DNA from 2 places in the Sutcliffiella sp. NPDC057660 genome. Region 2 is predicted to be linked to the other one. Evidence: a T-box and tRNA genes for the amino acid it is inferred to sense, from the RefSeq annotation. Region 2 holds a T-box; the other holds one or more tRNA genes.

Region 1 (3,389 bases), on a different contig from region 2:
ACACCACCTTGCCAAGGTGGGGGTCGCGGGTTCGAATCCCGTCTTCCGCTCCAACAGACTTGCCGGGGTGGCGGAACTGGCAGACGCACAGGACTTAAAATCCTGCGGTAGGTGACTACCGTACCGGTTCGATTCCGGTCCTCGGCACCAGAATTTTGCAGATACAAAATAACTTTTATAAGCGCCCGTAGCTCAATTGGATAGAGCGTTTGACTACGGATCAAAAGGTTAGGGGTTCGAGTCCTCTCGGGCGCGCCATTTACGGGGAGTAGCTCAGCTTGGTAGAGCACTTGGTTTGGGACCAAGGGGTCGCAGGTTCGAATCCTGTCTTCCCGACCATTAAGATTTTGTTTGGGGCCTTAGCTCAGCTGGGAGAGCGCCTGCTTTGCACGCAGGAGGTCAGCGGTTCGATCCCGCTAGGCTCCACTTATAGAAATATAAACTTCACTTTTTTGGCGGTGTAGCTCAGCTGGCTAGAGCGTACGGTTCATACCCGTGAGGTCGTGGGTTCGACTCCCTCCGCCGCTACCAAAAAGGACCTTTAGCTCAGCTGGTTAGAGCAGACGGCTCATAACCGTCCGGTCGTAGGTTCGAGTCCTACAAGGTCCACCAGAAATTCTTATATATGGAGGAATACCCAAGTCTGGCTGAAGGGATCGGTCTTGAAAACCGACAGGGGTGTCAAAACCCGCGGGGGTTCGAATCCCTCTTCCTCCTCCATTTTTTATAAGAATGGTGAGAATTTTATATGTATTACTTTTATTGTCGCGGGGTGGAGCAGTCCGGTAGCTCGTCGGGCTCATAACCCGAAGGTCGCAGGTTCAAATCCTGTCCCCGCAACCAATTGGTCCCGTGGTGTAGCGGTTAACATGCCTGCCTGTCACGCAGGAGATCGCCGGTTCGATCCCGGTCGGGACCGCCATTTTTAATTTAATAGTGGCTCGGTAGCTCAGTTGGTAGAGCAATGGACTGAAAATCCATGTGTCGGCGGTTCGATTCCGTCCCGAGCCACCATTTTTAGATTAACGAACATTAGCCGGTGTAGCTCAGTTGGTAGAGCAACTGACTTGTAATCAGTAGGTCGTGGGTTCGACTCCTATCGCCGGCACCAGTTCTACAAAAAAATAGTATTATGGCGGTTGTGGCGAAGTGGTTAACGCACCTGATTGTGGTTCAGGCATTCGTGGGTTCGATTCCCATCAGTCGCCCTTTTTTTTTGCGGGTGTAGTTTAATGGTAAAACCTCAGCCTTCCAAGCTGATGTCGTGGGTTCGATTCCCATCACCCGCTCCATATGGGCCTATAGCTCAGCTGGTTAGAGCGCACGCCTGATAAGCGTGAGGTCGGTGGTTCGAGTCCACTTAGGCCCACCATTACTAACTATGTTCCATGTACCGTTCCACCATAGCTCAGCGGTAGAGCACGCTCGAATAAGCTTCCTAGAGATTCTACAGCGTACCGATTGAGCAGCATCGTGATTAATCATCCCGAAATCGGGACGTTCGGCGTAAGTGGTCAATTTGTTCGTAAAAGTAATTTATGTACCGTTCCACCATAGCTCAGCGGTAGAGCATTCGGCTGTTAACCGAAGGGTCGTAGGTTCGAATCCTACTGGTGGAGCCATATTCGGGGAAGTACTCAAGTGGCTGAAGAGGCGCCCCTGCTAAGGGTGTAGGTCGTGTAAGCGGCGCGAGGGTTCAAATCCCTCCTTCTCCGCCATCAAAACTCAATCATGCGGCCCGTTGGTCAAGCGGTTAAGACACCGCCCTTTCACGGCGGTAACACGGGTTCGAATCCCGTACGGGTCATCAAAAAGTTGTGGTATTTTTATAAATATCATGGCTTTTTTTATTGTGCGAATTTGTTTGAAAAAGCCATTCTTCTCTTTTCGTCGTAGTGCAAAATATGATCATTTGGTCTTATATAATTTGTGGAACACGGATTTTCTGATTATGAGCATTATCAGAAAATCAAATCCATCCTAAATCAGCCTCTCCTAATCTCCCAAAAGAAACTTCTTCTAACTTACTTTTATACCCCATAGACTCTCCGACAAAACCAAAATTCAAATAATATTTTTATTATTTTTATATAACTTTTAAGATGAAATCGCTTCCACATTTATTCAACCTTCTTTTCCACTAAAAACTTTTCGACAAATTCCCTTATAAAAGAATCGAATATCCTGTCATATTTTCTTTATTGTAAACCCTTACATTTATCCAGTCATATCAAGAACTCTGGAGGGATGGTAATGGAAGCGGTTTCCCTGATATAGCGTATTTTCGACAAAATAACAATATATTGTGAATTTTGCAATTTTGTGTCTAACGATTGGTCCTTGTCGTAAAAAGGAGAATGGTTTAAAAAAGAGAATAGTAAAGTATAACAATAATCTTTTTGAAACTATTCCGAAAGGGTGACGATATTGATTGCAACGAGCGCCACTGATTTTCAGCTGCACCTATTTCATGAAGGGACATTGTATAAGAGCTATGAGCTGTTTGGTGCACATGTAATAAAGCACCGGAAAAAGGTTGTCGGCACCAGATTTACAGTCTGGGCACCTCATGCAACGGCGGTCAGGCTGATTGGGACGTTCAATGATTGGAATGGGAAAGAATACGTATTAGAAAAACTTAATAATGAGGGTGTCTGGAGTATTCAATTGCCAGAAGAGCTAACTGGTCACCTTTACAAATATGAAATAGTGACAAATGAAGGGGAAGTGTTACATAAGTCTGACCCATTTGCATTTCATGCAGAGGTACGTCCTAAGACTGCTTCCATTGTCTATGACTTGGAAGGATACAAGTGGAAGGATCAAAACTGGCGTAGACGAAAAAAGAGAAAGCTAGTGTATGAGAAGCCGATGTTCATTTATGAATTACATATGGGATCATGGAAAAAGAAGGAAAACGGAGAGCTATACTCGTATTTGGAGCTTATAGAAGAATTGATCCCCTATGTGAAAGAGCATAAATTTACTCATATAGAGTTGTTGCCATTGATTGAGCATCCTTATGACAGATCTTGGGGATATCAGGGGACAGGTTATTATGCCGCTACGAGCCGCTATGGCACTCCGCGTGAGCTAATGGCTTTTATTGATGCCTGCCATCAGGAGGATATCGGGGTAATACTGGACTGGGTACCTGGACACTTCTGTAAGGATGCGCATGGGCTGTCCATGTTTGATGGCACTCCAACATTTGAGTATCAAGCCTACAATGACCGGGAAAATGAGGTATGGGGGACTGCCAATTTCGATTTGGGGAAGCCGGAGGTCAGAAGCTTCCTGATTTCCAATGCGATGTTTTGGATGGAGCATTTCCATGTGGACGGCTTCCGGGTCGACGCTGTTGCCAATATGCTGTATTGGCCTAATAC
Region 2 (3,389 bases):
GAAGTTGATCTCTGATTTTATCGATTGATGCAAACCACTGAGCTGTGGCACGGAAGATGGTTGGCTTCTTCGTACGCCAGTCATGTGGATAGGAGTGAGTGATGAAGTTCAGCTTCAGCAATGCTCCGGCTTCCTGAAGTTTTTCCGTGATCGGCTTGTTTGCCTCATCATAGAAAAGACCTTCGAATCCTGGCGCCTCCTCTGTCATATTCCCTCTGGAATCAACCGGACATAGTACATCCAAGCCGTATTTTTTACCGATGACAAAATCATCTTCCCCATGTCCTGGTGCAGTATGAACACATCCTGTACCGGCATCAGTAGTAACATGATCGCCAAGCATTACAAGGGATTCGCGGTCATACAATGGGTGTTTTGCTACGATATGCTCAAGCTCGGCACCTTTCACTGTTTTGACAACATGAGCTGTTTCCCACTCCATTGTCTTGGAAACGGACTCTACAAGCTCAGATGCGATTACATATCTGCTTCCTTCCACTTCCACAACGCTATACTCCAATTCTGGATGTACGGCAATCCCTAGGTTTGCAGGGATCGTCCATGGAGTAGTGGTCCAGATGATAAACTGCTCGTTATCCTCCAATACGCCTTTTCCATCTGCAACTTTGAATGCAACATAGATGGATGGAGAACGCTTATCCTGGTATTCGATTTCCGCTTCCGCAAGTGCAGACTCACTGGAAGGGGACCAATAAACAGGCTTTAATCCTTTATAGATCAGTCCGTTTTTCGCCATATCACCAAATACCTTGATCTGCTGAGCTTCATATTCCGGTTTAAGCGTGATATAAGGGTTGAACCAGTCTCCACGTACACCAAGTCTCATAAACTGTTCACGTTGGCGGTCAACCTGTTCATACGCATATTCTTCACAAAGCTTGCGGAAGTCTGCCACTGACATTTCCTTGCGCTTCACTTTTTTGTTTTTTGTCAAAGCCGTTTCAATAGGAAGTCCATGTGTATCCCAGCCTGGTACATAAGGAGCATGATAGCCGCTCATTGACTTATAGCGGACGATAAAGTCCTTTAATACTTTATTCAGTGCATGACCCATGTGAATGTCGCCATTCGCATATGGAGGTCCGTCATGAAGGACATACATTGGACGTCCTTTGGTGCGCTCCTGTACTTTTTCATAGATCTTCATTTCATCCCAGTTCTGTTGAATCTGTGGTTCGCGGTTAGGTAAATTCCCTCTCATCGGGAAATCGGTTTTTGGCATCAATAACGTATCTTTATACTCCATTGTCTTTCCTCCAACAATCCATTTTATAAAAAAATAAAAAAGTCCCCTCATCCCTAAAAGGGACGAGAGAACTCCCGTGGTACCACCCTAAATTGACTTAGCAAAAAATAAGTCCGCTTTAGTATCCTTAACGTGGATAAACCGATCGAACTTACAGGCAGGCTGCGTTCAGTCCGATACTCCAGGGTGATATTCGCTTCTTCGCTTTTCACGGGCTTCCACCATCCCCGAGTCGCTTGTAAAAGTGTGTGAAGAAACTACTATCCCTTTCAACGTTTTATAAGTATGATAAGTTCACATATATAAATAGCTTATGGTAAAAACGATAATTGTTTCGTTATTATACTGAATATAGCCTTAATTAGTCAAGGTTATACTCTATTTTCTTCTAATTCTTTCTCTTTTTCCTCATATTCCATCAGATGATCCCAATCATCGTTATCGATCAGTTCCAACTGTGCCTCAACCAGCATTTTGAAACGATTGCGGAAAATTTTGGATTGCTTCTTCAATTCGTCAATTTCAACTTGAAGCTTTCTTGATTTTAATAGGGATTCATTAATGATGCGATCCGCGTTTTTTTCTGCTTCTTTAATGATAAGCTTTGCTTCCTTTTGAGCATTACGTCTGACATCTTCTGCAGATTCCTGCGCGATAAGGATGGATTTATTCAGAGTTTCCTCAATTGTGTTGAAGTGGGTCAAGCGACTGTTAAGTTCTTTGACCTTCTCTTCGAAATCCTTCTTTTCACGGATGACCAATTCATAATCTTTGATTACCTGATCCAGAAACTCGTTTACTTCATCTTCATCATAGCCTCTGAAAGCCTTGTTAAACTCTTTATTATGAATATCAAGCGGTGTTAAGGGCATAGATGCCACCTCCATTAAAATCTCTATTATTTATAAACATAATTCGACAGTAGTACGGAAATTCCTTCTGGAAGTTGAATTATTTTTGTTTTCCTACAATAATTCTCCATTTTTCCTTTTTCGTCTTTCCATCAATCGTCAGCAGCTTGCTTCGTCCGAAGCCTCTCGCAGAAAGGATGTCGCCTTCCCTGCATTCGAAGGAAGACTGCTCCACCACTTTCCAATTGACCTTGACCTTTTTTGCTCCAATCAGCAACTGGGCCTTCTGCCTTGAGAGGTTATAGATGGATGCCAGCATGACATCCAAGCGCAGCGAAGCGGCTGTAGTGGAAGCTTCTTCCCAGACGGTTTGAGGGCTTACAAGATTGGAGAGGGGAATATGCTGCAAGGACACTTTCACCCTGCCCACTTCCTGTAGCTGCAATTCCACATACGAACTGACTTCTTCGCCAATGACCAACTGCACTTTCTTGTCGTGGAAATAGATATCCCCAAACTTGCTCCGTTTCAATCCGATTCCCATCAATGAACCAAGAATCTGTCGGTGCTCGATTTGGACAAACTTTTCCGGATAAGAAATATCGTATGCTTTAAGCTGGAAATCTTCTATGCCTGGAGAATAGTAAGAAGGATACAGAAACGCTCTTTTCCTTTCAGCACCCTCTGCACCACCAAAAAGCCGAATCTTGACTTCATCGTTTGCTCCAATAATACTCTGGATGATCTCCTGCTCACGAGGATCAAGAAAATCTGTCAGTTTTGGAGCATACTGCTCATTAACCGTTTCCTTCCATTCAAGAACCTGATCGATAAATTCATGTTCTTCCGGCCGGAAATGCATATAAATACTCATTAGAATCACCATCACATAGGTTACTTCAACTTTACAAAATATAAGTAGGGAACCTTGGTGGTTTCCCTACTTGATTTAAACTAACCCTAACATAATGAAAAGCTGTCTTAGTCCTGCTGATGCAAAACGCAACACCAAAATTGCCACGATCGGGGAAATATCAATCATACCCAGCGGCGGGATGAACCTGCGGAACATTTCCAAATATGGTTCACAGATTCTAGCCAATATCCTTCCAATGGAAGACTCCCTGGCACCTGGGAACCAGGACATGAAAATATAGATGATCAGTGCTATCATATAAAAGCCGACCAGCTGTTGAATTAAATTTAATACTAATCCCATAAACTTCTACCACCTTTTATCGCTAAAGTCGTCCTGCTCCTGGTGCATGATT

Evidence for each region. The T-box of region 2 lies ahead of ileS (isoleucine--tRNA ligase). A T-box ahead of a tRNA ligase gene usually reads a tRNA of that ligase, here a tRNA-Ile.
Region 1: it has a tRNA-Ile gene. The T-box ahead of ileS (isoleucine--tRNA ligase) is inferred to sense a tRNA for this amino acid. The anticodon was not compared.

The regions. Positions count from the first base shown of each region.
Region 1 covers NZ_JBHVHV010000028.1:30,782-34,170, reverse strand. Annotated here, with positions in the region: tRNA gene ACFVAD_RS23390 (tRNA-Gly) at 1-53, shown strand, start outside; tRNA gene ACFVAD_RS23385 (tRNA-Leu) at 62-150, shown strand; tRNA gene ACFVAD_RS23380 (tRNA-Arg) at 182-258, shown strand; tRNA gene ACFVAD_RS23375 (tRNA-Pro) at 263-339, shown strand; tRNA gene ACFVAD_RS23370 (tRNA-Ala) at 354-426, shown strand; tRNA gene ACFVAD_RS23365 (tRNA-Met) at 455-531, shown strand; tRNA gene ACFVAD_RS23360 (tRNA-Ile) at 536-612, shown strand; tRNA gene ACFVAD_RS23355 (tRNA-Ser) at 628-720, shown strand; tRNA gene ACFVAD_RS23350 (tRNA-Met) at 767-843, shown strand; tRNA gene ACFVAD_RS23345 (tRNA-Asp) at 847-922, shown strand; tRNA gene ACFVAD_RS23340 (tRNA-Phe) at 939-1,014, shown strand; tRNA gene ACFVAD_RS23335 (tRNA-Thr) at 1,036-1,111, shown strand; tRNA gene ACFVAD_RS23330 (tRNA-His) at 1,136-1,208, shown strand; tRNA gene ACFVAD_RS23325 (tRNA-Gly) at 1,219-1,292, shown strand; tRNA gene ACFVAD_RS23320 (tRNA-Ile) at 1,296-1,372, shown strand; tRNA gene ACFVAD_RS23315 (tRNA-Asn) at 1,548-1,622, shown strand; tRNA gene ACFVAD_RS23310 (tRNA-Ser) at 1,628-1,718, shown strand; tRNA gene ACFVAD_RS23305 (tRNA-Glu) at 1,736-1,807, shown strand; gene glgB (1,4-alpha-glucan branching protein GlgB) at 2,428-3,389, shown strand, end outside.
Region 2 covers NZ_JBHVHV010000005.1:266,731-270,119, forward strand. Annotated here, with positions in the region: gene ileS (isoleucine--tRNA ligase) at 1-1,267, opposite strand, end outside; T-box leader at 1,323-1,549, opposite strand; gene ACFVAD_RS07450 (DivIVA domain-containing protein) at 1,639-2,139, opposite strand; gene ACFVAD_RS07455 (YlmH family RNA-binding protein) at 2,219-2,992, opposite strand; gene ACFVAD_RS07460 (YggT family protein) at 3,068-3,337, opposite strand; gene ACFVAD_RS07465 (cell division protein SepF) at 3,344-3,389, opposite strand, start outside.